3 regions of the Ancylobacter sp. SL191 genome follow, and region 2 is predicted to be linked to each of the others. Evidence: riboswitches for the same ligand, from Rfam matches in the RefSeq annotation. Region 2 holds a riboswitch; each other region holds the start of a gene.
What was found. Region 2 has a riboswitch for cobalamin ahead of cobW (cobalamin biosynthesis protein CobW). Riboswitches for the same ligand answer to the same signal wherever they lie in the genome.
Positions count from the first base shown of each region.

Region 1 (6,324 bases), 1.8 Mb from region 2:
GCGGCGCCCGGTCATCGGTCACAAGGGTGAAGCCGACCTCCGGGCGGGCGAGGGCGAGGCGCCGCACCGCATCCACGGCCGCCGCGGTCTCGGCCCGCTCGGATTTCAGGAATTTCAGCCGCGCCGGGGTGGCAAAGAACAGGTCGCGCACCTCAACCCGCGTGCCATGGCCGAGCGCGGCCGGTTTCACCGCCCCCTTCACCCCGCCCTCGACGCGGATTTCATGGGCGCTGTCGGCGCCCCGCGGCCGGCTGGTGATGGCGAGCCGCGCCACCGCGCCAATGGAAGGCAGCGCCTCGCCGCGAAAGCCGAGCGTGGCGATGGTGAGCAGGTCTTCGCTGTCGAGCTTGGAGGTGGCGTGGCGCTCGACCGCGAGGGCAAGGTCATCCCCGCTCATGCCGCAGCCATCATCGGTGACGCGCAACAGCCGCCGCCCGCCGCCGTCGATAACGATCTCGATGCGCGTTGCGCCGGCGTCGAGCGCGTTCTCGACGATCTCCTTCAGCGCCGCCGCCGGGCGCTCCACCACCTCGCCCGCCGCGATGCGGTCGACCAGGGTGGAGGGCAGAAGGCGCAGGGGCATGGCGGGTCCAGTGTGGCGGGGCCGGCGATTCGGGGGCGTGGCTCGTCCGGGATTATAGCAGGGGTGGCGCCGCGCGGGGGCGAGGCTGCATCCACGTTCCCCGGCGCCGTGTTGGCGGGCGTCTACAGCCCGTCCGGCAGGGCCTCGTCCAGCATGTAATCGATGTAACGGCGCCCCTGCGCGCCCTCGCGGATCGCCACTTCCACCCCGAACACGGCGCGGATAAGGGCGGGGGTCAGCACCTCGGCCGGCGGGCCGCAGGCGACGAGCCGTCCGCCTGACAGCACGCCGATCCGGTCGCAGAACAGCGCGGCGAGGTTGAGGTCGTGCAGCGCCACGATGCAGGTGAGGCCCAGCCGCCGCACCAGCGCGAGAATGCCGAGTTGGTGCTGGATGTCGAGATGGTTGGTCGGCTCGTCGAGGATCAGCTCGCGCGGCTCCTGCGCCAGGGCGCGGGCGATATGCACCCGCTGGCGCTCCCCGCCGGACAGGGTGTGCCACAACTGGTCATGCCGCTCGGTGAGGCCGACGCGGGCAAGCGCGGCCTCGACCGCCGCCTCGTCGCGCGCGCTCCACGCGGCAAAAGCCGCCCGGTGCGGGGTACGCCCGAGCCGCACCACGTCGCAGACCGTGAGCGCCACCTCGGTCGCCGCCTGCTGCTCGACAAAGGCGAGGCGGCGGGACAGGTCGCGACGGCCGAGGTCGCCAATGTCTCGCCCGTCCAGCGTGACCACGCCGCTCGAGACCTTGCGCAGCCGGCACAGCAGGCGCAGCAGGCTGGATTTGCCCGAGCCATTGGGCCCGATCAGGCCGAGCACACGGTTCGGCGCGACCTCAAGGCTCACCCCGTCGACGATCAGCTTGCCGCCGGCGCTCCAGCGCACCTCATGCGTCGCGAGGGTCATGCCGGACGCCTCGCGCGGTGGAGGATGATGGCGAAGGCCGGCGCGCCGACCAGCGCCGTCACCACGCCGATCGGCAGGATCTGCTGCGGCACGAGGATGCGCGAGAGCACATCGGCGAGGATCATGAACACCGCGCCGATGACGAGGCAGGCCGGCAGCAGCCGGGCATGGCCGGGGCCGACGAGGAAGCGGGCGGCATGGGGGATCACCAGCCCGACAAAGCCGACCGTGCCGACGATGGCGACCATGGTGGCGGTAAGCAGCGCGGTGGTGGCGAGCAGCACCAGCCGCACGCGGGTGACCGCGATGCCGAGCGAGGCCGCCGCATCGGCGCCGAAGGCGAAGGCGTCGAGCGCCTTGGCGTGGACCATGCAGATGACGAAGCCGGCCAGCGCCACCGGCGCGGCGACCCAGAGATCGGGCCAGCGCACGCCGCCGAAATTGCCCAGGAGCCAGAACATCACCCCGCGCGCCTGCTCCGCGCTGGCGAGCGTGGTGACGATGGTGGCGGTGGCGGCGTTGAACAGCTGCGAGCCGGCGACGCCGGCCAGGATCACCCGGTCGCTCGCCCCGCCGGCCCCGGCGGCCAGCAGGCCGACAAGGCCGAGCGCGGCCACCGAGCCGAGAAAGGCGCCGCCGGACACGCCGAGCGTCGCCCCGCCAAGACCGAGGATCATTACGCAGACCGCCCCGGTGGAGGCGCCGGCCGAGACGCCGAGAATATAGGGCTCGGCCAGCGGGTTGCGCAGCAGCGCCTGCAGGATGGCGCCCGAGAGCGCCAGCGCGCCGCCGCACAGCGCGGCCATCAGCGCCCGGCTCAGCCGGTACTCGAAGATCACCCCCTGCTGGATCGCCCCGACCGGAAAGCCGAGATCGAACAGCCCGTTGCCGAGCGCCTTGAGGGCGACGGAAAGCGGGATCGGCATCTCGCCGACGCTCACCGCCAGCGCGACGGCGAGCACCAGCGCGATGGCGGCGAGGCCGGCGACGGCAATCCGCGCCGGCCAGTTAGGCCCTACGACCAGGTGGCTCAATGGCTGAGACCGAAGCCCTGCACCGCCGTGGCGATGGCTTCCAGACCGTCCACCGTGTCCATGCCGGGCCGCGTGGCGCCGACATCGACGATGACGATGCGGTTGTTCTTCACCGCGGCGAGCTGGCTGGCGACCGGGTCTGTCGCGAGGAAGTTCAGCTTGGCCTCGATGGCGTCGGCGGGGAAGCGGCGGCGGTCCATCTTCACCAGCACCAGAACGTCGGGATCGCTGGCGGCGATGGTCTCCCAGCCAACCAGCGGCCATTCCTCCTCGGTGGTGATGATGTTGCGCGCGCCGATCTCGGCCATCAGATAGGCCGGCACGCCGTTCTTGCCGGCGAGGAAGGCGTCGCCCTTGATGTCCTTGCTGGAGAACCAGACGGCCATGGAGACGTTCTTGGCCTTCAGCGCCGCCACCGACGCGACCGCCGCCGCCTCGCGGGCCTTGAGTTCCGCGATGAGCGCGTCCGCCCGGTCGGCGACGTCGAAGATGGCGCCGAATTCGCGGATGTTCCGGTAGAGCAGCTCGGTCGTGTACATCTGCGTGCGCACGCCGTCGCCGGCTCCGCTATTGTCCTTGCCAACGCAGTCGGTGGGCGAGACATAGACCGGCACCTTCACCGCATCGAAGCGGCTGCGCTTGCCGATGATGCCGTTGGGGCCGATGTGCCATTCATACATGGCGACGACGAGGTCCGGCTCCTGACCGACCACCGCCTCGAAGCTCGGATCATTGTCGGCGAGGCGCTTCACCTTGGCGTTCACCGCCTCATAGGGTTTGGCGACCGGGCTGAACCACAGCGCGCTGGCGACCACGCGGTCGCCGAGGCCGAGGGCGTAGAGGATTTCGGTCTGCGCCTGGCCGATGCTGACGACGCGCTGCGGGGCGTGGTCGATCACCACCTTGGCTCCGCAATTCTCCAGCGTCAGCGGGTAGGTGGTGCCGGCCATGCCCGTCTCGGGCAGGCCGAGGCCGGCGAGAAGGCCGAGCGCCAGAAGGCCGCCCCGCAGGGACTGGCGGAAAAGGTTGGTATTCGTTCTGAACATGTTGTCGCTTCCTGGTCAGGAAGACGAGCCGCGCAAAGGGCACCAGCGCCCGCGCGGCCTTTCGGGCCCGCGCATGGCCAGCAACCTTCGGAGCACCCCGCCCGAATGGTGGTTCGCGATTCGAGGCAGGTCTCCTGGCTCGCGGGTCAACGCTGGCTCCACCCGGCCTTCCCGGCGCGTGCGCGCCAGTGGACGATGGGTGGAGGGCTCGCCGCTTACAGTTGCGGGGGCAGCCCCGGTCTTGGCGCAGAGCGCCGCACCGGGTTCCCTCTTAGCTCCGGGCGCGAACACCCGGAGAACCTCGATCGGGTCGATCTGACACGGAGAGGGGGCGCATCGTCAAGCACCCCTAGGCTGGTGCCTCCCCACCCGCGTCACATCGCCGACGCGACCGAGGGGACGCTATCCTAAAAGATATAATGTATCAATAGCGCGCCGCCGTCTCAGTTAGTGTTGAGCGACGCGGCGGTCCTTATCCCGCCGCCGCCAGCCGCTCCGCCTTCTGGCGCTCGATCTCCTGCCGCTTGGTCAGGATGGAGGCGAAGATCACCACCACGGTGACGATGCCGATGAGGATGGTGCAGGCGGCGTTGATCTCCGGCGTCACGCCGAGGCGCACCTGGGAATAGATGCGCATGGGCAGCGTGGTCGCGCCGGGGCCGGTGGTGAAGCTGGCGATGACCAGATCGTCCAGCGACAGGGTGAAGGCCAGCATCCAGCCGGACACCACCGCCGGCAGGATGATCGGCAGGGTGATGACGAAAAAGGTCTTGAAGGGCGGGCAGCCGAGATCGAGCGCGGCTTCCTCCAGCGAGCGGTCGAAGGTCACGAGGCGCGACTGCACCACCACCGAGACGAAGCACATGGTGAAGGTGATGTGCGCCAGCGTGATGGTCCAGAAGCCGCGGTCGATGCTGACGGCCACGAAGAGCAGCAGCAGCGACAGGCCGGTGATGACTTCCGGCATCACCAGCGGCGCATAGACCATGCCGGAGAACAGCGTGCGGCCATAGAAGCGCCCGTAGCGGGTGAGCGCGATGGCCGCCAGCGTGCCGAGCACGGTAGCGACGCTCGCGGTGATGAAGGCGACGCGCAGCGTCACCCAGGCGGCGTCGAGCAGCTGCTGGTTCTGGAACAGCTGGACGTACCAGTGGGTCGAGAAGCCCGCCCACACCGTCACCATGCGCGAGGCGTTGAAGGAGTAGATCACCAAGAGCAGGATCGGCAGATAGAGAAAGGCGAAGCCGAGCACGATGGAGGTGACGTTGAACCAGGAGAGGCCTTTTCTCATCAACGCTTCTCCATCTCGCGGGCCTGGACGTTCTGGTAGAACACGATGGGGATCACCAGCACCATCAGGAGCAGCACCGCCACCGCCGAGGACACCGTCCAGGAGCGGTTCACCGAGAACTCCGTCCACAGCACCTTGCCGATCATCAGCGTGTCGGAGCCGCCCAGCAGGTCGGGGATGACGAACTCGCCCACCGCCGGGATGAAGCAGAGCAGGCAGCCGGCGAACACGCCCGGCAGCGAGAGCGGCCAGGTGATCTTCCAGAAGGCGGCGAAGGGCGGGCAGCCAAGATCCGCGGCGGCTTCCAGGAGCGTCTCGTCCATCTTCTCCAGCGCCGAATAGAGCGGCAGGATCATGAAAGGCAGGTAGGAATAGACGATGCCGATATAGACCGCGGTGTCGGTGGCGAGGATCTGCAGCGGCTCGTCGATCAGCCCGAGCGCGAACAGAAGCTGGTTGAGCAGCCCTTCCGGCGACAGGATGCCGATCCACGCATAGACGCGGATGAGGAAGGAGGTCCAGAACGGCAGGATCACCAGCATCAGCAGCGTCGGGCGGATGGATTTCGGCGCCCGCGCCATGGCGTAGGCGATGGGATAGCCGACCATCAGCAGCAGCACGGTCGAGATGCCGGCGATCCAGAGGCTGGAGCCATAGGCCTCGATGAAGTCATTGTCCCAGCTCAGCACATAGCCGTAATTGTCGAAGGACAGCTCGCTGAAGGCGTCCTTGAAGGCGTCCCATCCGGCCGCGAGGTCGAAGGTGGGCACATAGGGCGGCTGGGCGATGGCGTCCTGCGACAGGCTGATCTTGAAGACGATCAGGAAGGGGACGAGGAACAGCGCCACGAGCCAGAGATAGGGGATGGCGAGAACCAGCCAGCGCCCCCTTGCCTTGTCCGCCATGATCGTCCCCTCAGCTCGTCAGCACCACGCCGGCATCCGGCGCGAAGGAGACATAGACCTTGTCCTCCCAGGAGATCGGCCGCTCGACCATGCGGGTGAGGTTGGGCTTCGCCGCCTTCACGCGCTGACCATTGGGCAACTCCACATGGTAGATCGACAGGTCGCCGAGATAGCCGATGTCCCAGATCGTGCCGGTGAGGCAGTTCACCGTGGGATCGGCCGGCGGGTCGAGCTCGACGCGCAGCTTCTCCGGGCGGAACGCCAGCGACACGCTGTCGCCGACGCGGGCCGGGCACTCCTGCGCCACCTTGAAGCGCATGTCGGGGGCGGAGGGGCAGCGCAGCGTGATGAGGTGCGGCTCGATCGCTTCCACCGTCGCGTCGAGGATGTTCACGTCGCCGACGAACTCCGCGACATAGCGCGAGGCCGGCTGCTCATACATCACCGCCGGCGGGGAGACCTGCACCAGCTTGCCATGGTTCATCACCGCGATGCGGTCGGCCACGGTCATGGCCTCTTCCTGATCGTGGGTCACGATCAGGAAGGTCATGCCGAGCTCC
Region 1 covers NZ_CP113056.1:647,995-654,318, reverse strand. Annotated here, with positions in the region: gene mutL (DNA mismatch repair endonuclease MutL) at 1-583, opposite strand, end outside; gene OU996_RS02880 (ABC transporter ATP-binding protein) at 706-1,488, opposite strand; gene OU996_RS02875 (FecCD family ABC transporter permease) at 1,485-2,522, opposite strand; gene OU996_RS02870 (ABC transporter substrate-binding protein) at 2,519-3,568, opposite strand; cobalamin riboswitch at 3,675-3,887, opposite strand; gene OU996_RS02865 (ABC transporter permease subunit) at 4,041-4,859, opposite strand; gene OU996_RS02860 (ABC transporter permease) at 4,859-5,764, opposite strand; gene OU996_RS02855 (ABC transporter ATP-binding protein) at 5,775-6,324, opposite strand, start outside.
Region 1: linked by a shared signal. The riboswitch ahead of OU996_RS02870 (ABC transporter substrate-binding protein) and the one ahead of cobW (cobalamin biosynthesis protein CobW) in region 2 are both predicted to bind cobalamin.

Region 2 (6,324 bases):
CACCGCCCAGCCGGTGCGGCCGGGGGCATTGGCATAATCGGGCATGAGAACCGCCACCCGACGCTCCGCGCGCGGCGTCACCTGCAGCCGGGCCAGCGCCGCCACGCGGTCGGCGATGGCGGCCACGCGGTCGGGCTCGGGCCGGTTCACCAGCAGCGTGAAGCCCGGCACGGCGGCACTCTCCGTCGGCGCCTTGAAGGACAGCGCGCCCGCCAGCACGCGTCCATCCAGTTCCGGCAGCACGACATGCATGGCGAGGTCCGCGCTGGTCAGCCCGCGCACGCCCTCCAGCCACGCCTCGCGCTTGGTCGTGGCGACGATAGCCTGCAACACCGGCACGCCCGGCGTATCGAGCACCGTCGCCTCGCCCGGATCAGCGGCGGCGAAGGCGGTGAGCGTGACGATTGCCGCCGGGCTCATCCCCGCCAGTGCCTCGCGCAGAAAGGCGATGGAGACCGGCTCCTTCAGGCTGGCGACGAAAATCGGCCGTGGCGCGAGCCCGCGCGCGGCCAGCGCGGCACAGAGCGCATCCACCGGCGCGGTATCACCGGCCAGCCACATGGAGCGGTAGAAGATGAGGGGGATGGTGGGGGCGGAGGTGGTGGAAGGCCCCTCACCCCAACCCTCTCCCCGACGGGGAGAGGGAGCAGGGAGCGTCGCACCGGCGGAAAAAGCCCTCTCCCCCTGGGGGAGAGGGTTGGGTGAGGGGGAAGCCCCGTCCCGTGAGGGGGAAGCAACGCCCGTGGAAGGAAAAGCCCCGCTCGCTTCCGAAGCCCCCCCGCCCCACGCGTAAAACCCCGCCAGCGGCACCGGCGCCGGCTCGCCCGCCTCAAGCGCCCGCCCGGCGAAACCCGCCATACGCCGCAGCAGCGCGCGCATATTGTCCGGCCCGCCGGCGCGGAAATAGCCGAGCAGCGCCGCCAGTTCCTCCACCGGCACGGTCGAGGCCTCGGCGAGCCGCGGGTCGTCGCGGTCCTCGCCCGGCAGCACGGCGAGGTGAAAACCGCGCGCCCGCGCCTCCGCCCCCAGCCGCTCGACGCCATAGCGCCACCAGTCCAGCCCGCCCAGCAGCCGCACCACGACGAGCCGGGCCTGCACCGCCACGCCCTCGATCCACAGATCGACCGACATCGGGTGCTTGAGATCGCGCAGGCTGGCGAGGCGCAGGCTCGGGAGTGCTCCGGGCACCCTTGCCTCCTCAGTCTCCTGCGCCCGCGCCAGCGCCGCGAGGTCGCTGTCGGTAAAGGAGACGACCACCACCTCCCCCGGCGTCTGGCCGAGGTCCACCGGCTCGGCGAGATCGTCGAGGCTGGTCGAGGTGGTGGTGAGGATGTGCATGGGGTGGCGGGTCTCCCGTCAGAACGCCGTCATCCCCGGGCTTGGCCCGGGGATCCACGACTGTTCGCGCCGGTGCTCCGGCCGAAGGTGTGGATGGCCGGGCCAAGCCCGGCCATGACGGTTGGCAAGGGGATGGGGCCGCCTCACGCCGCCACGCTCTCGCCGGCGAGGATGGCTTCCACCTTCGCCCGGTCGAGACCCTTCAGCCCGATGGCGACGAGGCGGCCGGTGCGCGCCTCGCTGCCCCAGGCGCGGTCATAATGATGGGCAACGCGCGGACCGACCGCCTGCACCAGCAGCCGCATCGGCTTGCCGGCGACGGGCAGGAAGCCCTTCACCCGCAACACATCCGCCTCGTCCGCCGCGCGGGCGATGCGGGCGGCGAAGGCGGCGGGATCGGCGATCTCCGGCACCTCGACGACGAAGCTGTCGAAATCGTCATGGTCGTGGTCCAGCTCGTCATCGTGATGGGTCTTGCGGTTCTCGATGTCGTCCTCGGTGCCGACGCCGAGGCCCATGAGCACCGCCGGGTCGATCCGCCCCTCGGTGATGGAAACCACGCGCACGCCCTTGGGCAGCTCGCCCGCCAGCGCCGCCTGCGCCGTGGCGAGGCCCGCCGCGTCGATCAGGTCGGTCTTGGTCATGATGACGAGATCGGCGCAGGCGATCTGGTCGTCGAACACTTCCTCGATCGGGTCGTCATGGTCGAGGCTGTCATCGGCCGCGCGCTGGGCGGCCAGCGCGTCATGGTCATGCGCCACGCGGCCCGCCGCCAGCGCTTCGCCATCCACCACCGCGACGACGCCGTCCACCGTCACCCGGCTCTTGATCGCCGGCCAGTGGAAGGCCTGGACCAGCGGCTTGGGCAGCGCGAGGCCCGAGGTCTCGATCAGGATGTGATCGACCTTCGGCACGCGGGAGAGAATGGCGTCGAGCGCCGGCACGAAATCATCCGCCACGGTGCAGCAGATGCAGCCATTGGCAAGCTCGACGATATTCTCCTCCGGGCAGGTCTCGATGCCGCAGCCGCGCAGGATCTCGCCGTCAATGCCGACATCGCCGAACTCGTTGACGATGACCGCGAGCCGCTTGCCCTTGGCGTTCTCCAGCACATGGCGGATCAGCGTCGTCTTCCCCGAGCCGAGAAAGCCGGTGACGATGGTGCAGGGCACCCGCGACAGGGAGTTAGGAACGGCGCTGCTCATGATGGCGTCTCCACGCAAGCCAATCGGTTGACGGGATGCGCCGGTCGCGGCGGGAATCGCCACGCGAGAGGCCGCCAAAGGCGCGGCTCTGCCTGACAGCCGGGCACCCCGCCGGCTTTCAGCACCGAACCTTCGGCAGGTCTCCTGGCTCGCGGGTCGCCGCCTCGTCGCCGCCTTCCCGGGGGATGTCCCAGTGGCTTTCGGCGCAGGCTCGCCGCTCACAGTTGCGGGGGCAGCCGCGGATTAGGAGGGTCCGAACCCTCCGCACCGCATTCCCTCTTCGTCCCGCGCCCGAAGACGCGGAAACCGATGGTCACCGGCACTAAAGGGGCCTTGGGCGGGAAAGTCAAACCGCCCACACCCGCCACGGCGCGGTTGCCCGGCGGACCGCCCCCGCTATAGTCCGCCGCTCATCGGGCAGGGGTATGGGAAGAGTGATGACGATACGCCGCCTGTCGGCCACGGGTGACTCATGGCGCTGACGCTCGTGCTCGGCGGCGCCCGTTCGGGCAAGAGCCGTCATGGCGAATCCCTGATCGAGGCGCTCCCCCCGCCCTGGCGCTACATCGCCACGGCGCAGGCCTGGGATGACGAGATGGCCGCCCGCATCGCCGAGCATCGCGGCCGGCGCGGGCCGGGCTGGGAAACGATCGACGCCCCGCATGATCTGGCGGCGGCGGTGAGCGCCCTGCCCGCCGGCGCGCCGGTGCTGGTCGATTGCCTGACGCTGTGGCTCAGCAACCGCATGCTGGCCGACGCCGACCTTGCCACCGAATGCGCGGCGCTGGTGGAGGCGCTGGCCACCCATGACGGGCCGGTGGTCGCGGTCTCCAACGAGGTGGGCCTGTCCATCGTGCCGGACAACGCGCTGGGCCGGCGTTTTCGCGATGCGCAGGGCCGGCTGAATCAGATGGTCGCCGCCCGGGCGACGCGGGTGATCTTCATGGTCGCCGGGCTGCCCATGATGGTGAAGGACGAGAGATGAGCGCAATTTCCCCGGAAGAGGCTGCCCGCCACCGCGCCAAGATGGAAAAGCGCAAGGCGGTGCAGGACGCCGAGGTGGCGGAGAAGACCATCGAGAAGGGCCTGCTCATCGTCCATACCGGGCCGGGCAAGGGCAAATCCACCGCCGCCTTCGGCCTCGCTCTGCGCACGCTCGGCCATGGCGGGCGCGTCGGCGTGGTGCAGTTCATCAAGGGCGCGTGGGACAGCGGCGAGCGGGCGGCGCTGGAGAGCTTCGGCGACCGGGTCGAGTGGCATTCCATGGGCGAGGGCTTCACCTGGGAGACGCAGGACATCGCCCGCGACATCGCCGCCGCCACGCGGGCGTGGGAGAAGGCGCAGGAGCTGATGGCCGACCCGAGCATCGGCCTGCTCATCCTGGACGAACTGAACATCGCCCTGCGCTATGAGTACCTTCCGCTGGACACACTGGTCACCACACTGGCCACGCGGCGGGAGGGGCTGCACGTCGTCGTGACCGGCCGAAACGCCAAGCCGTCGCTGATCGAGGCCGCCGATCTCGTCACCGAGATGGCGCTGGTGAAGCACCATTTCAAAGCCGGGGTGAAGGCGCAGAAAGGCATCGAGTTCTGATGCCCCCCGAGCCACGCCGTGTCGAAATATCCCGTGGCGCCTGGCCCGTGCGATCTCGAAATCCGGCACGTCGCTTCCTATCTCTAGGAGGACGCCGGCTGTCGCGGCGTGTTGACATGACGGAGCAATGCCCCGATGCGATCCACCCCGGTCGCCTATCTGTTCTGGTTCTTCGGCCTCATCGGCGTCTGCGGCATCCACCGCTTCTACGCCGGCCGCTACTGGACCGGCGCGCTGTGGCTTCTGACCCTCGGCCTGCTCGGCATCGGCCAGATCATCGACCTGTTCCTGATCCCCGGCATGGTGCGCGAGTCCAATCTCGAGCGGCGCGTGGACTATCTGGAAACACGGCGCGGCTGAGGCCCCTCGTCACGCCGTCATCCCCGGACGTGGTCCGGGGGCCCACGATTTCGGTTGAATCGCGTGCGCGATCAAAGACATGGATGGCCGGGCCAAGCCCGGCCATGACGACGTTGAAGCGGGGAGCGGGCGCGTGACATCTCCCCCTCGCCAGCCTTTGGCCCTCATGTTCCAGGGCACCGGCTCGGATGTCGGCAAGTCGCTGCTGGTGGCCGGCCTCGCCCGCGCCTTCACCTTGCGCGGACTGGAGGTCCGCCCGTTCAAGCCGCAGAACATGTCGAACAATGCCGCCGTCACCGAAGATGGCGGCGAGATCGGCCGCGCGCAGGCGCTGCAGGCGCGCGCCGCGCGGGTGGCGCCCTCGGTCCATATGAACCCGGTGCTCTTGAAGCCGCAGAGCGAGATCGGCGCGCAGGTCGTCGTGCAGGGCCGCTCGCGTGGCAACGCCCGGGCCGCCGACTACCAGAAGCTCAAACCCACTTTGCTCGCCGCCGTGCTGGAGAGCTATGCGCATCTGCGCGGACAGGCCGACCTCGTTCTGGTGGAAGGCGCCGGCTCGGCCTCCGAGATCAATCTGCGCGCCGGCGACATCGCCAATATGGGTTTTGCCCGCGCGGCCAATGTTCCCGTCATCCTGATCGGCGACATTGACCGCGGCGGGGTCATCGCCAGCCTCGTCGGCACAAAAGCCGTGCTTCCCCAAGAGGATGCGGCGATGATCCGCGGCTTTCTGGTCAACCGCTTCCGCGGCGACCCGGCCCTGTTCGCCGCCGGCATGGATGAGATCGCCGCTCGTACCGGCTGGCCGGCGCTCGGCCTCATTCCCTTCTTCCCCGATGCCCGCCGCCTGCCGGCGGAGGACGCGCTGGCGCTTGATGCCGCCACGCTGGCGAAGCCGCAGGCGAAGCTGCGCATCGCCGTGCCGCTGCTGCCGCGCATCGCCAATTTCGACGATCTCGACCCGCTCGACGCCGAGCCCTCGGTCGAGGTGATCCGCGTGCGGCCCGGCACCCCGCTGCCGGCCGATGCCGATCTCGTCATCCTGCCCGGCTCGAAGACCACCATTCCCGATCTCGCTGATTTCCGGGCGGAAGGCTGGGACATCGACCTCTTCGCCCATGTCCGGCGCGGCGGGCGGGTGCTGGGCCTGTGCGGTGGCTACCAGATGCTCGGCCGCTCCATCGCCGACCCGGACGGCATCGAGGGCCCGCCCGCGACCGTGCCGGGGCTCGGCCTTTTGGAGGTCGACACCGTGCTGGCCGGCGAGAAGCGCCTCGTCGCCGTCACCGGCACCGCCGATGGCGTGCCATTCTCCGGCTATGAGATGCATATGGGCGTGACGGAAGGCCGAGGGCGCGCCCGCCCCTTCGCGGTGATCGACGGCGCGGGTGCGGAAGGCGCCAGAGACGAGGGCGCCATCTCGCCCGATGGCCGCGTCATCGGCACCTACGCCCATGGCCTGTTCGCCGACGACCGCCAGCGCCGCCACTGGCTCGCCCGCCTCGGCGCGCCGCCCTCCGACCTTGCCTATGAGGCCGGGGTGGAGGCGACGCTCGATGCGCTGGCCGCGCATCTCGAGCGCCATGTCGATCTCGACCGGCTGTTGGCGATCGCGCGGGGCTGAGCCCGCCTCAAATCGCCAGTGCCATCACCACGATGGACAGCACCGCCACCATCACCCCGTCCGCCGCGCGGTAGAGCTGGAGCGCCCGGCGGATGTCGGCGGCGGTGCAGTCGCGCCGTCCGCCCTCGCCCATGATGCCGTCGGTGGAGAGCTGCCCGCCATAATGGCGCGGCCCGGCAATGGCGATGCCGAGCGCACCGG
Region 2 covers NZ_CP113056.1:2,402,519-2,408,842, reverse strand. Annotated here, with positions in the region: gene cobN (cobaltochelatase subunit CobN) at 1-1,338, opposite strand, end outside; gene cobW (cobalamin biosynthesis protein CobW) at 1,482-2,543, opposite strand; cobalamin riboswitch at 2,660-2,869, opposite strand; gene cobU (bifunctional adenosylcobinamide kinase/adenosylcobinamide-phosphate guanylyltransferase) at 3,016-3,528, shown strand; gene cobO (cob(I)yrinic acid a,c-diamide adenosyltransferase) at 3,525-4,139, shown strand; gene OU996_RS10835 (NINE protein) at 4,275-4,499, shown strand; gene OU996_RS10830 (cobyric acid synthase) at 4,666-6,123, shown strand; gene cbiB (adenosylcobinamide-phosphate synthase CbiB) at 6,131-6,324, opposite strand, start outside.

Region 3 (6,324 bases), 2.3 Mb from region 2:
GGCGGCCCTGATGACACCGGTGGTCTTGGCCTGCGTATCGCCGCCGCCCACCTTCACCACGAACTTGCCGTCTGAGAGGGCTGCGTCGCGCACCAGCACCTCATAGCCGGCGGCAAGGCCCACTGTGCCGTTGGGCGCGGTGATGGTGCCGGCATTCTCGACCTTGCGGGCGATCAGCGCCACGTCGCCGCCCAACGATCCGATGGTGCCGTAATTGATAACGTTCGCGGGGCTGGAGCCGCGGAAGGTTATGGCCCCGCCGGCATTGAACTCGGCGTCGGAGACGTCATGGGTGGAGGCGATGAAGCTGCCGCCCGTCGTCACCTGCCCGGTTGGGCCGACGGTGATGCCGTTGGGATTGACCAGATAGAGGCTGCCGGAGGCAGAAAGGCTGCCGTCGATCTGCGAGCGCGAGAAGCCTGTGACGCGGTTCAATGTGGCGCCCGTGCCGTTCTCCACGCGCACGGTGTTCCCTGCCCCGACGGAAAAGGCGCCCCAGGTGATGATGGCATTGCGTGATGACTGGGTGATCAGCACGCTGGTGCCCGACGGCGGGGAAATCGTCGCGCGGCCCGAGACCACCGTTCCGCCGGTGGGAAGTTCACCGGCGGCCGCCGCCCGGGTCGATAAGGCGGTCGTTGCCAGAAGCACGGCTACCAGCCGGGCCGAACGGCGCAGCGCGACCTCCCCCGGCCCGAGCGCCCCGGTGCGGCGCGCGGCTGTGCGGCCGGGCGGGAGCAGTGTTGCGCGCCTGCAGGTCATTCGATGACGCCTTGCCTTCAATCGTCCGGCGGAAACAAGCCGCGGCGTGGGGCGCGCCTCATCCCCAGCAGCCCTTCAGGGCACCGGTGAAACAGGAACTGATGGATCAATCGGGCGCCGGACGGCGGTGCCGCGGGCGCTCAACCTTCCCGGTTGGGCGTGCCGAGCACGTGGGTATTGGGCGGCAGCATGACCTGATCGAACGTCTGGGTGAACATGGCCGCAGCAAAGAACGCGACGGCGTGAAGCGTCTCGTTGCCCGTATTGACGATGTCATGCCGCACATTAGCGGGCAGAGCGAAGACACTTCCCGGCCCGATGGCCTGGGTGCCATCCTCCATCAGCAGCTCGCCTTTTCCAGACAGGATATACTGGGTTTCCTCCGTGGCATCGGTGTGCCAGCCCAGGCGTCCGCCGGAAGGGATTTCGTAAACGATGGTCGAGGATTGGGTAGCGCCATGCCCACCGCAGGTGGCGAAGGCGCCCAGCCAGTTGACCGCCGGATCAGTCGCCCCCTGCACGTGATTGCGCGCAATGTTCTCTGAGACAACAATGGGTACCATGGCATCCCCCGATGGTAATGTTGCGATCGCGTGCGCGCCGACGCTGCCCGGCGCTCGGTCAGCGACGCAGGCGCGCGCTGAAAGTCACCTGATCGACCTCTTCCCCAGAAGCCGCGCTCAAGCTGGAGAGACATTAGAAGCGCCGTTCCGGAAGTGTTACGGAACTTTTCGCCTGCATATTCTCGGAAGTGGGGAAGCAATTTCCGCCGGTTCTGAGATACCAGCCCTTCAGGAGGCTGATCCAGGCGGCACGGCCGACGCTTTATTTCGCGCCTAACTAGAGGCCCGCTATGGCCGCATCTATAGATTGCGCACTGGCGGCATCCGTTGAAACCAGTTTTTCCATGGCCATCCGGTAGACGAGATCATTGCCGGCCATGGTATCGGCCAGGAACCGCTCGAAGCCGGCGCGGCAGGCCGGGGTGACGGCGACACTGTTTCCCAACAGCCGGACAAAGCCCAGGCTCTCCGCCTCCCGCAGCAACTTGCGGACATGGGTGCGCGACACCCCGAAGCTGTCGCCGATCCTAACGAACGACACCTTCGGCACCCCATGATCGTCCTGATCGCTGCACAGATGCATGAGCTTGGTCAGGATCATATGGCCGGCCTGACGCGGCAGAAAGAACGTAATCACCGGATTCGCCAGGATGAACTGCTGCGCATGCGCCAGAAACGCGACGCTCACTTCCCGAGCCGCGCGATGAAAGGCCGGATCCCGTCGCATCGGCTCGGGATATCCAGGGTGGGGGAACATTGCATGCAATGGATGAAAATAAACAATCAGCGAGCGCTGGTCGTGGGCCAGCATCTTTTCAGTGGGCGCAATCAAAGTGCTGCGTCTGTCGCGTTGAGCTGGAAAGGTCGTGATATATTCTCGATCGATAAGTCGGCGCACAATATCATGGGTGCGACGGCCGCTTGCCATACCAAGGGCCTCCATCCGACTTTTCAGCAGCTGCATGGTCGGCCAGGTGGAGCGCACATCGGGGCGGTAGCCCGCGTCCATGATGATGACATTGAAGAAGATGGACGCGGTCCCGCCATCGATCAGCAACCGGTTATCCGCCGGCTGGTTCTCGTGCAGGTCGAGCATTTCGCGGATATAAATGTCTCGCGACATCCTGAAATGCGGATGGGCGAGAATCTCGTCTGCCGACAACACGAGCCGGATGGCGCTCACCATAGTTCCCCTCGCGCGCGCTCCTCAATGAGGTGGGCGAGATACTATCGATCCTAAAAGGCCAATGCACGCGCAGCAGGCCAGCTCGTTCAAACGCGCCGCCCCATCATCGAACAGCGTGAGATCCCAGCGGCGGCAGATATGCCCAATCCATGTGGCGGGGCACTCCACGATGCCGGTCGCTGGCCGATGAGTTCAGGGCTTGGATCTTTCAGTTTCGACAAATCCCTCCTCAATCGAGATACGACACTGAAACCATATGTTGACCAACTTTGGGCGCCGATGCCTATATGTTGACGCTTCGGTCCCCTGAGTCGTTTGGTTCAGGGGCTAAGAGGGAAGCCGGTGAGCCTTATGAGGCGATGCCGGCGCTGCCCCCGCAACTGTAAGCGGCGAGCCTGTCGTCCATTCAGCGTCACTGGAACGAGAGTTCCGGGAAGGCCGGACGAAAGGCGGTGACCCGCGAGCCAGGAGACCTGCCGTAGCAACATAGTCGTCCCTGGGCGGGGTGTCCCGGTGGTGCGTTCGCGCGTCCGCCGGTGATTTATGCCGTCGGCCGCGCCGATGCGTCGCTCGGCCTTTGCCCCCAATCCTGATTGGGGTTCGCCGATGTCTCTCGTTTCCGATGCCGTGCCGGTGACCGACCGGCCTCATCCGTTCTCCGCGCCTGCGGCGGACCATGCCAGCACGCCAGGCTTCCAGCTCATCCGCCGCAATGGCGCGGTGACGCCCTTCGATGCGTCGAAGATCGCCGTCGCGCTGACCAAGGCGTTTCTTGCGGTCGAGGGTTCCAGCGCCGCGGCCTCGCGTCGCGTGCACGACATCGTCGCGGACCTCACCTCGCAGATCGTCGCCGGTCTCACCCGCCGCGCCGATACAGGCCGCACCTTCCATATCGAGGATGTGCAGGATCAGGTCGAACTCGCGCTGATGCGCGGGGAACACCACAAGGTCGCCCGCGCCTATGTGCTGTACCGCGAGGAGCGGGCGCGCGAGCGGGCGGCGGTCAAGGTCGCGGCGCCGCTTGTGCCGTCCCTGTCCATGACCAGGGCGGACGGCGCCCGCGTGCCGCTCGACGCCGCGCGGCTGGAAGCTGTCATCGGCGAGGCGGCGCAGGGGTTGGACGATGTCTCCGCCGCCGCCATCCTCGTCGAGACCCGCCGCAATCTTTATGACGGCATCAGCCAGGACGAGATCGCGCTGGCGCCGATCCTCGCCGCCCGCACTCTGATCGAGCGCGAACCGAACTATGCCAGGGTGTCCGCTCGGCTGCTGCTCGACAAGCTGCGCCGCGAGGCGCTGAGCTTCCTCGCCGGACGGCCCGATCAGGCGACGCAGGCGGAGATGGCCGAGCGCTATGGCGACTATTTCCGCGCCTATCTCGCCCGCGGCATCGAGGAAGAGCGGATCGACCCGGAACTGGCCCGGTTCGATATCGAGCGGCTTGTCGTAGCCCTACTGCCGGAGCGCGACCTGCAATTCGACTATCTCGGCCTGCAGACGCTCTATGACCGCTATTTCCTGCATGCGCGCGGCACCCGCTTCGAGCTGCCGCAGGCCTTCTTCATGCGCGTCGCCATGGGGCTCGCCTTGCGCGAGGTCGACCGCGAGGCACGGGCCATCGAGTTCTACCGGCTTCTGTCCTCCTTCGACTTCATGGCCTCGACGCCGACCCTGTTCAATGCCGGCACACCGCGCGCGCAGCTTGCCTCCTGCTTCCTCACCACGGTGGCGGATGATCTCGACGGCATCTTCAAGGCGATCAAGGACAACGCGCTGCTGGCCAAATATTCCGGCGGGCTCGGCAATGACTGGACGCAGGTGCGGGGATTGGGCGCGCACATCAAGGGCACCAATGGCGAGAGCCAGGGCGTCGTGCCGTTCCTGAAAGTGGCCAACGACACCGCCATCGCGGTCAACCAGGGCGGCAAGCGCAAGGGCGCGGTCTGCGCCTATCTCGAAACCTGGCATGTCGACATCGAGGAATTCCTCGACCTGCGAAAGAACACCGGCGACGACCGCCGCCGCACCCATGACATGAACACTGCCAATTGGGTGCCGGACCTGTTTCTGGAGCGGGTGGAGGCGGACGGGGTGTGGACCCTGTTCTCGCCCGACGAGACGCCGGACCTTCACGACCTCACCGGCCCCGCCTTCAAGGTCGCCTATGAGGCCTATGAGGCGAGGGCCGCGCGTGGCGAGATGCAGGTGTTCCGGCAGGTGCGGGCGCTCGACCTGTGGCGTCGCATGCTGACGATGCTGTTCGAGACCGGGCACCCCTGGATCACCTTCAAGGATCCGTGCAACATCCGCTCGCCGCAGGGCCATGTCGGCGTGGTGCATTCGTCCAATCTGTGCACCGAGATCACGCTGAACACGTCGCATGACGAGGTGGCGGTCTGCAATCTCGGCTCGGTCAACCTGGTTGCGCACATCACGCCGGACGGGCTCGACCATGCGCATCTGTCGCGCACCATTGCGACGGCGATGCGCATGCTCGACAACGTCATCGACATCAACTTCTACACGATCCCGGAGACCCGGCGCTCCAACCTGAGGCACCGCCCCGTCGGCCTCGGCATCATGGGCTTTCAGGATGCGCTGCACGCGTTGCGTATCGCTTACGGCTCCGACGCCGCCGTGCGCTTCGCCGACGAAAGCATGGAGGCGGTGAGCTTCCACGCCATCTCCGCCTCGGTGGATCTGGCCGCTGAGCGCGGACGCTACCCCTCGTTCGAGGGCTCGCTCTGGTCACAGGGCGTGCTTCCGATCGACAGTATCGAACTACTCGCCGAGGCGCGCGGCGCGCTCGACCTCGACCGCTCGACGACACTCGATTGGGAGGGGCTTCGCGCGCGGGTGACGACGACCGGCATGCGCCATTCCAACACCATGGCGATCGCCCCGACCGCGACCATCTCCAATATTTGCGGCGTGTCGCAGTCGATCGAGCCGGCCTACCAGAACCTCTTCGTCAAATCGAACATGTCCGGCGACTTCACCGTGGTGAACGAGTTCCTCGTGCGCGACCTGAAAAGCCGCGGCCTGTGGGATGAGGTGATGGTGTCCGACCTCAAATATTACGATGGCAGCATCAATGCCATCGACCGCATCCCGGACGATCTCAAGACGCTTTACGCCACCGCTTTTGAGATCGATGCTGTTTGGCTGATCGAAGCGGCGGCACGCCGGCAGAAATGGATCGACCAGTCGCAATCGCTAAACCTCTATGTCGCCAATCCTTCGGGCCGCAAGCTCGACGAGACCTATCGACTCGCCTGGAAGCGCGGGCTTAAGACCACCTATTACCTGCGTTCGCGCTCGGCCACCCATGTCGAGAAATCGACGCTCAAGGGGACGGACGGCAAGCTCAATGCGGTCTCGGCTGTCGTTTCCGTTGCGCCGATCCGGGTGCCGGAAACCGTCTTCGGCAACGCGTGCTCCATCAACGATCCCGACTGCGAAGCCTGCCAGTGAGCAGCGAAGAAGGACACATACCCATGCTCGACTGGTCCGACACCAAGCCTGCCACGCTTCACCCCGCCTTCGTGCCGCCCGCCGCCGATGCGAAGGGGCTCGGCGCGATCGAACGCGGCGCCGCCCGCGTCACGGTGGATGAAAAGCGCATGATCAATGCACGGGCCGACGTGAACCAGCTTCTCCCGCTCAAGTACAAATGGGCGTGGGAGAAGTACCTCGCCGGCTGCAACAATCACTGGATGCCGACCGAGGTCTCCATGCAGGCCGACATCGCGCTGTGGAAGTCGCGCGACGGCCTCACCGAGGATGAGCGGCGCATGCTGAAGCGCAATCTCG
Region 3 covers NZ_CP113056.1:15,077-21,400, forward strand. Annotated here, with positions in the region: gene OU996_RS00075 (beta strand repeat-containing protein) at 1-762, opposite strand, end outside; gene OU996_RS00080 (cupin domain-containing protein) at 903-1,325, opposite strand; gene OU996_RS00085 (hypothetical protein) at 1,603-2,511, opposite strand; cobalamin riboswitch at 2,794-3,007, shown strand; gene OU996_RS00090 (ribonucleoside-diphosphate reductase subunit alpha) at 3,118-5,985, shown strand; gene OU996_RS00095 (ribonucleotide-diphosphate reductase subunit beta) at 6,009-6,324, shown strand, end outside.
Region 3: linked by a shared signal. The riboswitch ahead of OU996_RS00090 (ribonucleoside-diphosphate reductase subunit alpha) and the one ahead of cobW (cobalamin biosynthesis protein CobW) in region 2 are both predicted to bind cobalamin.